One region of the Pragia fontium genome, then DNA from elsewhere that is predicted to be linked to it. Evidence: predicted binding sites of a transcription regulator. Region 1 holds the regulator's gene; the other holds the start of a gene.
The links. Region 1 encodes PhoB, which activates phosphate uptake and scavenging genes when phosphate is short. Its sites were predicted from a motif close to CTGTCATAAAACTGNCNNAT; they were not measured.
Positions count from the first base shown of each region.

Region 1 (4,435 bases):
TCGGGAGTTATCACCTGATGAAAATGCGATAGCACTTGCGCGCGATATACAGTCTGATAATCAATTAAACATTATTCCAAACGCTGGCCATTTCACTTTTCTCGCACCCTGCTCACCGCAAATGGCGCGAGAGATATCCGCCTTATGCCTGGATAATCCAGATGTAAATCGCCTGGCAATTCATCAACAAATCAACATGGAAATTGCGAGTTTTTTGACGAAAACCCTTAGCCAAGCGACAAAAAATTAACGCTATCTACGCTGTTTTATTATGTTCGGCAGCATACATCGACAGGTAATAATTAAAATTTTCATCCCTCTCAATGCCCAACGCGCCAAAAACTTCCACCATAAAGCTGACTGGAGCGGTACCGGGTGCCGTGACAACATAACGATCGGCAACGGCATAAGGGACATTTTGGTAATAGGCCGCCCCGGCATAATTGAGTTGAGATAAGTTTTCTGCTGAATTGGAGGTATGACGAAGATGATCAAGCAATCCTGCTTGTGCCAATACTCGGGTACCATCGCAAATGCCGGCAACCACAATATTTTTCTTATGGGCGGCAAGAAGCAGTTCGCTGATATCTGGCGCCTTATTGGTTTGCCAAATAGTCCCGCCACAGACAATTAGCAAATCAAAACTATCGAGGGCAATGTCTTCAATCGCTAAATGTGGAGTAACCAGCATCCCGCTGGAAGAGGTCACCGGCACACCGCCAGGCGTAGCAAAACGCGTCTCAAAACCGTAATAACCACGGCCGACGGAATTGGTTAAGGCAATTTCCCAATCAGAAAAATTCTCAGTAAGAATAGTAATAATGCGTTTCATTGAGTGTCCTTGATGGTATTGGTTTGCGGAATTCTCATTCCTGCGGCAATACATAGAATAATCAACATGACTGTCAGTTTCTGTCAGTAGTCAACCTTGACCAAAAGGTTTACACCTTAAAAACACGTATACCCTCTTACTTTTCTATCACTCGCCCCAATGGCAGAACAAAACTAAACTCACTGCCCTGACCCGGCTGGCTTTCAATATTTAGCTGTGAGTCATGATGATTTAAAGCGTGTTTAACAATCGCCAATCCCAAACCGCTACCGCCGGTTTGGCTGGAACGTGATGGATCGACCCGATAGAAACGCTCCGTCAGATGAGCAATATGCTCCCGACTAATACCGGAACCATTATCTCTAACGCTAAATTTTGCACCGCGAGGCGTTAATGACCAACTCACGCGGATTTCTGTTCCCTCGGGAGTATGATTAATGGCGTTATACACCAGATTAGACATCGCGCTATAAAGCTGTTCTTGATTACCGGCAACCTGTAGCTGTGGCTCAATATCAAAATGAATTTGCTGGCGTTGATTGCTTAATATCTCAGCTTCACGGAATAAGGTATCCAGCAATACCGGAACGTTGATTGTTTCATTGAACTGATAACGAGGAGCGGCTTCAATACGTGATAGGGTCAAGAGCTGATTGACCAAACTGCTCATTCGTTCAGTCTGCCCTTTCATACTGGCTAAAGCTTTCTGGCGTATATCCGCTCGGGTTTCATCATCAAGCATCTCCAGATACCCCTGCAGCACAGTTAATGGCGTTTTCAGTTCATGGCTAACGTTGGTGAAAAACTTACGTCGCACCTCTTCCAACTGGCGTACTTGCGACACATCTCGCGCAGAAATCAGTAAATTGCCTTCATCATAGGACATGACTCGAAATTCAATATAACTACCATTGTTAAACCCCAGCGTTAATGGCTCATCAAAAACTTTATGATTAATAAAATCAGCAAACTGCGGATAGCGAATTAAATTAAGAATATGTTGACCATTATCTTCCGGCCAGCGAAATCCCAACATTTGCTGTGCCAGCCGATTACACCAAAAGATATGCCCGCTCTCAGTGCTCAGCACGACCGCATCCGGTAAAGATTCGGCCCCACTGCGAAAACGCTTAATCAATGAGGTCAATTCGCGACGCCGCTGTCGATTGCGATGTTGCATCTGATATAAGCCATAAAATAACGGCTCCCAGCTACCTCTACCCGGCGGTGGCATAATGCTGCGATCCAGCCATAGCCAACGAGAGAGTTTGAGCAAGTTATAAAAATGCCACAGCAGCGCACAAGATACCGAGATCAATAACAGCAGCGTCAAATGACCGATAAACAGGCTAAGTAACAGCGCCGGAAGACAAAACAGCAATAATTCAACAACAATTTTCTTCCACGACAAACGTTCTAGCACAAAGGCGTCCCTAATTTGATAGGTTAAAAGCGCGTTGAAAAACGGTAGCCCGAACCGCGTACGGTTTGCAGCATTTTATCATAGCCGCTGGACTCTAACGTTTTACGTAAACGACGCATAAATACATCAACCGTACGATCCTCAACATAAACGTTGGTTCCCCATACTTGGTTTAACAACTGCTCACGGCTATATACCCGCTCAGGATGGCTCATAAAGAAGTGTAATAACTTATACTCGGTAGGCCCCATCTCCAGCGGCACATCGTTTGCCATCACTCGGTGCGATGAGGGGTCAAGGATTAATCCGTTAAAGGAAATAGATTCATGTTCCGGCATCGGAGAACTACGGCGCATAACCGCTTTAATACGCGCCAATAATTCTTTTGGCGAAAACGGTTTGGTAACATAGTCATCGGCGCCAGATTCCAGCCCCAGCACTCGGTCTTCTTCTTCGCCGCGGGCAGTCAACATCACAATGGGGATATCGCGGGTCAAGGCCTCCCGCTTCATAGACTTAATCAGTTGAATACCTGAACCACCGGGCAACATCCAATCCAATAACACCAGATCGGGAAATGGTTCAGTCAATAACGTTTGAGCAATAGAAATATCGGCTGCCTCAATAGATTGGTAGCCATGCTGTTCAAGAACCAGAGAAATCATTTCCCGAATTGGTGCTTCATCCTCAACCACCAGTATGCGTTTTATCATGCGGGCTCTGCTCTTTGTTGTTTTATCAACACAATGCAAGTTGAATAATTATAGTGCATTTGCATTATGCTACAGATATATGACATTTTTATGACGTTAACCATCTTTTAATCTTAATCAATCTCGATGTTAAGTGGTTCTTAAGCTTCCCGCTGCGTATAATCTTTGCTGATAACCGTTGCTAGAGAGGATTCATGCGCATTATTCACACGTCTGACTGGCATCTTGGCCAATATTTTTTTACCAAAAGCCGGGCTCCAGAACACGCGGCATTTTTGCGCTGGTTAACAGAACAGGTTAAACAACATCAGGTTGATGCCATTATCGTTGCCGGGGATATCTTCGATACCACCTCGCCACCCAGCTATGCCCGTGAACTGTACAATCAATTTATCGTTGAGTTGCAGCAAACCCACTGTCAATTAGTGGTTCTGGGCGGAAACCATGACTCTGTCGCCATGCTTAATGAATCCCGACAGCTGTTAACCTACCTCAATACCCAAGTTATCGCTGGCGTTACGCCGCAGCCTGAACAACAGGTGATTGAGCTACATGATGCTCAGGGAAAACCCGCTGCACTGGTATGTGCCATTCCTTTTGTTCGCCCTCGGGATATTGTTATCAGTCAGGCTGGCCAGTCCGCTCAGGAGAAACAGCAGTCGCTGTTAGAGGCGATTGCTGAACATTACCGACAAATTTATCAATTGGCACAGGATAAACAACACCAATATCCTACACCTTTGCCAATTATTGTTACCGGACATCTCACCACCGTTGGCGCCTCAACCACTGACTCGGTACGTGAGATCTATATTGGAACGCTGGACGCCTTTCCGGCTCAACTATTTCCGCCGGCAGACTACATTGCCCTTGGTCACATTCATCGGCCGCAAATCGTCGCTAAATCAGACTATATCCGTTATTCCGGCTCCCCCATCCCCCTGAGCTTTGATGAAGCCAATCAGGAAAAAAGTGTGGTACTGGTAGATTTTAATCAGGGGCTTCAACCGCAGATAACCCTGCTGCCCATTCCGGAATTTCAACCTATGCGCTTAATTAAAGGCGATATTGATGAAATCAAAAGTGCCCTGAACGCTTTTCATGATTATCAGGGAGAAAAAACGGTTTGGTTGGATATTGAAGTTAACTCTCGCCTCTATCTGAACGATTTACAGCGACAAATTCAGCAGTTAGCCGAAACGTTACCCGTTGATGTGGTATTGCTACGCCGCAGTAAAGCGCTGACTCAACAGGCTATTCAACGTCAAGAAAAAGAAACCCTGTCAGAATTAACGGTAAACGACGTTTTTGAACGCCGTTTGGCTTTGGATAAAGACGAAAATGATAGCGACCAACAGCGAGAATGCCGAATACAGCAGCTCTTCCGCACGGTGGTAAATGAGATGGCCGAGGAAAATCAATCAACGGCAAAGGATGATACATTATGAGAATTCTCAGCCTGCGCCT
Region 1 covers NZ_LR134531.1:1,886,818-1,891,252, reverse strand. The annotation lists gene EL341_RS08180 (alpha/beta hydrolase family protein) at 1-250, shown strand, start outside; gene EL341_RS08175 (type 1 glutamine amidotransferase family protein) at 257-832, opposite strand; gene phoR (phosphate regulon sensor histidine kinase PhoR) at 969-2,255, opposite strand; gene phoB (phosphate regulon transcriptional regulator PhoB) at 2,279-2,968, opposite strand; gene sbcD (exonuclease subunit SbcD) at 3,163-4,416, shown strand; gene EL341_RS08155 (AAA family ATPase) at 4,413-4,435, shown strand, end outside.

Region 2 (4,435 bases), 2.0 Mb from region 1:
ATACCGAAAGAGACATTTTCAGCGCTTAGCTTACGCTTTTTCATTTCGCATAGAATCTCCTCGATGGAGGTGACGGATACACCATCTCCCTGAATCAGGCGGATAAAATCGGGTAATACCTTGTAGCCTTTACTGTTGATGGTATAGCCAAATTTAGCCATTAAACGTTCAATCGCTTCCGGCACGATTTCTACCGGTTCACCGGAGTCGGGGCGTATTACCAGCGTTCCGCCATTGTTTTCGACCTGCGATTTCAGTTCACCGCCCCAAATATTATCGATAGCATTCCAGATGTCATAAGAATCGCTAACCACGGCAACGGTTTTACCTTTTCCGCCAAAGCGTCTTAGCATATTGGCGTAGGCTGCGGCCTCACCTTCACGCCCCCAACTGGTAATTGTACTGTGCTCGGCTGCGGGAATAGAGAACCCGGCCATTTCTTTATGATAATAACGGCGGGCCGCCATAACGCCTGACAGGCTATCGGTACCCATAAAGTTAACCAAATGAGCCAAACTACCAATGGCTACGCTCTCTTCTGAACTGGCGCCGCGCGCACCGAAGTCATGCAGCTTAAACGGTAGGCTGTTCAGGTTATCTGCGGTTTCCGACAGATAGGCGTCCAGAATGGTATGGCAGGCTTTTGAAACCGTGGCAACGGTGGTCGGATACCAGATTGCGCGCAGTAACGCAGTTTCAATATAGCTGGTTAACCAGGCACATTGAGGGTCGGTATTCACTACCTGAACCAAAACATTACCGGTTGGTACCAATGTTCCTTCAGGCACCGCTTCAATCTCCAGCGGTAAATAACCGTTATGCTGTTTCAGAATATGCATCCAGCCTTCATAGTTAAAAGGCAAACCGTGCATCGCTAACACTTCTTCAGCTTCGTTAATATCCGTCAGGGTGATGGGTTTGGTCAGATACTGTTTAATGAAAATTTGTAAACCGAAAAACAGGGTTTTCGGATAAGAACCGCCGCGGGATTCAATGTAGCTGGATACATATTCTGTTCCCTGTGGATACTGAAGGAAATGTGAAGTTTTATAAGAGTCGGTGTTCAGTATTAGGTTATGCATGATGGAAATCCTCCAATCAATTGATGTTCTATGCGGGTCTGTCCTGCATAGTTATTAGGGTAGTTCATACCGTTGAAATATATAGTGGCATATAGACACTATAGTGGTCAATAATAATTAGTGTCATGAAGCCACTATATTGTTATTTTTTGTTTAACTTATTAAATTATATAAATAAATTATTTTAATTAGGCTTGTTTTTTACTTTGGGTAATCAAGAAGATTATTGGCAGTAACAGAAAATACAGAGTTTGCCGGTGGATAAACTATCTGGATATATCCACTCGGCATGATGCGGCGGGTTGATTAGGAAAGAGGAATTTCCAGAATCAAAATATACTTCTTCAATTTACTACGGCTGGAAAAACTACGCAGAAATTGGTCGCGCTGATGTTTATCCGCCAGATTGCGACGATACACTTTTCTGGCTTTTCCAGTAGTCTGGTAAAGCCAGATCTCACCTTTATCATTCACATAAATTAGCCCGACGTGATAATGCTGTATGCCCGGTGCTTTGCCAGAGTCACGGTTAAAGCTGACAAGATAGAGGTTATCCGGTTTTAGTCTGGAGGGTAATTCATCCCATGTTTGCTGAGAATGCAGATCGAAACCACGGGGTGAAAACCCGTTGACCTGTGGGTCGTTTTTATCGCGACGTTCGCTGTTGGGGAGAATAAAAGTAGCGGGGGAATCTTGTGCAATATTTAAGATAAGATCCCAGCCAAAGTCCCAGTCTTCACTATAGGGGGAGTTTTTAGTGCTATTCAGTAAACGATCTACCTTGGCGGCGGATACGGTTATATTTTTATCTAACAGAAAGCGTGAGGCTTCAAGAACAAAACCGCTACAGTTCAAACCTGGGGTGGCTAAATAGGTATTAGGCTTAGCAAAAAGCGCATATTTTCCGGTTTCAGTAATTACCCCATCAATCCGATAAGAAATTCCCAATAAACCGTTTAATTTTTTTTCAGGCGTATCTTGCGACTCGATGGGATACTGCATTCCCGCAGGTAATGGGATACTTGATTCGGCGAAAGGACTTGCGGTGATGGTATGGGTAACCAATAGCCCACAGCATAAGCACAAAAACAGCATCCATTTTCTATATTTATTCCTGCTACTGCGGATTAAACTCATTTTTTCCTCAAAATTTTATTGCCGAGTAGTGCTACTGCTGCACCCATTCCATTTGTGCGCCTCAACTTAACATTATCAACTATAGTTGTAGTGAGGAACATACCCATATCATTCAATTGTCAGTGAATATGTTTTGTTTAATCGCAGATAAGACCCGAAGGCATTTTTTTCGTTTATTTCAGTAAATCTCTCATCGTCATAAAACTGTAATAAAGCTGACATTATACTGTCATTAAACGGTCTTATATTTTCGCTTGTACTCATCACCAGTCTGATTATTAACCGAACAGATCCAAACAAATTCCTTCAGGAGGAATGATGAAATTGATACGTACAACAATTGCTTATGGTATTGCCGTCACCGTTTCTATCAGTGCTCTGTCAGCCCTAGCGGCGGAAAATATTACCGGTGCAGGTGCAACGTTCCCCGCCCCGGTTTATGCCAAGTGGGCCGATAGCTACCAAAAAGAAACCGGCAACAACATCAACTACCAGGGAATTGGGTCGTCCGGTGGGGTTAAACAGATTAATGCCAATACCGTCGATTTCGGTGCATCAGATGCGCCTCTGGATGATAAACGTCTGGCTGAAGATAATCTGTTCCAGTTTCCAACCGTCATTGGCGGCGTAGTGTTGGCGGTTAACCTTGAAGGGATTAAATCCGGCCAGCTAACGTTAGATGGTAAAACTCTGGGCGATATCTATCTGGGCACCATTAAGAAGTGGAATGACCCAGCGATTGCTAAGCTTAACCCTGGGGTTAAATTACCAGACCAAAACATTGCTGTGGTTCGCCGTGCTGATGGTTCCGGTACTTCGTTTGTATTTACCAGCTATTTGGCCAAAGTTAATGCTGAATGGAAAGAGAAAGTTGGCGTAGGTTCCACGGTTAAATGGCCAGTAGGTTTAGGTGGTAAAGGCAACGACGGTATTGCTGCCTTTGTTCAACGTTTACCGGGTTCCATTGGCTATGTTGAGTATGCTTACGCTAAACAGAACAACTTGGCTTATACCAAACTGATTTCTGCCGACGGGGAAGCGCTCAGCCCAACTCAAGGCTCATTTAGCGCAGCCGCAGCCGGTGTTGACTGGTCTAAATCATTTGCCCAAGACCTGACCTTCCAGAAAGGGAAAGGTGCATGGCCGATTACATCAACCACTTTTATACTGGTACATAAAGATCAGAAAGATGCGAAACGCGGCGCAGAAGTGCTGAAGTTCTTCGATTGGGGTTATGCCAAGGGCGGCGCACTGGCCAAAGAGCTGGATTATGCCGTACTGCCTGACTCTGTGGTTGAACAAGTCCGTGCCGCATGGAAAACCCAAGTGAAAGATAGCAGCGGTAAAGCGCTTCGTTAATTATCTTCTTGCCCTCTCTCGTTGATGGAGAGAGGGCTAAAGTTTTAAAGAGAGACTCAATGGCGGAATATAAGCCGGTAATGAAAGCTCCAGGAAAACAGGGTGATATTATCTTCGGCGCGCTGGTTAGACTGGCTGCGCTGATTACCCTTTTATTATTGGGCGGCATTATTGTTTCACTGATAATTGCTTCATGGCCCAGCATTCAAAAATTTGGTATCGGTTTCCTCTGGAATAAAGAGTGGGATGCACCCGCCGGAGAGTTTGGTGCGCTGGTCCCTATTTACGGCACCATTGTCACTTCTATTATTGCCTTATTGATTGCTGTTCCGGTTAGCTTTGGTATTGCTCTATTTCTCACCGAGCTGGCACCAGCATGGTTAAAAAGACCCTTAGGGATAGCCATTGAACTGTTAGCGGCAATTCCCAGCATTGTATATGGTATGTGGGGGTTGTTTATTTTCGCTCCGCTATTTGCTGAGTATTTTCAGCAGCCGGTGGGGAACGTAGTCGCGAATATTCCCATTATTGGCACGCTGTTTTCCGGTCCGGCGTTTGGTATCGGTATTTTGGCTGCCGGTGTTATTTTAGCCATTATGATCATTCCCTATATCGCCGCAGTTATGCGCGATGTGTTTGAACAAACGCCGGTGTTATTAAAAGAGTCGGCCTACGGTATCGGCTGTACTACTTGGGAAGTGATTCGGCGGATTGTGTTGCCGTATACCAAAAATGGGGTGATTGGCGGTATCATGCTTGGTCTGGGTCGTGCACTGGGTGAAACCATGGCGGTAACCTTTATTATTGGTAATACCTACCAGCTCGACAGCTTCTCGCTGTTTATGCCGGGTAACAGC
Region 2 covers NZ_LR134531.1:3,960,675-3,965,109, forward strand. The annotation lists gene EL341_RS17165 (nicotinate phosphoribosyltransferase) at 1-1,082, opposite strand, end outside; gene EL341_RS17170 (hypothetical protein) at 1,389-2,219, opposite strand; gene pstS (phosphate ABC transporter substrate-binding protein PstS) at 2,538-3,578, shown strand; gene pstC (phosphate ABC transporter permease PstC) at 3,638-4,435, shown strand, end outside.
Region 2: pstS (phosphate ABC transporter substrate-binding protein PstS) is a predicted target of PhoB. The motif match lies at 2,446-2,465, and genes of this name have one in related genera.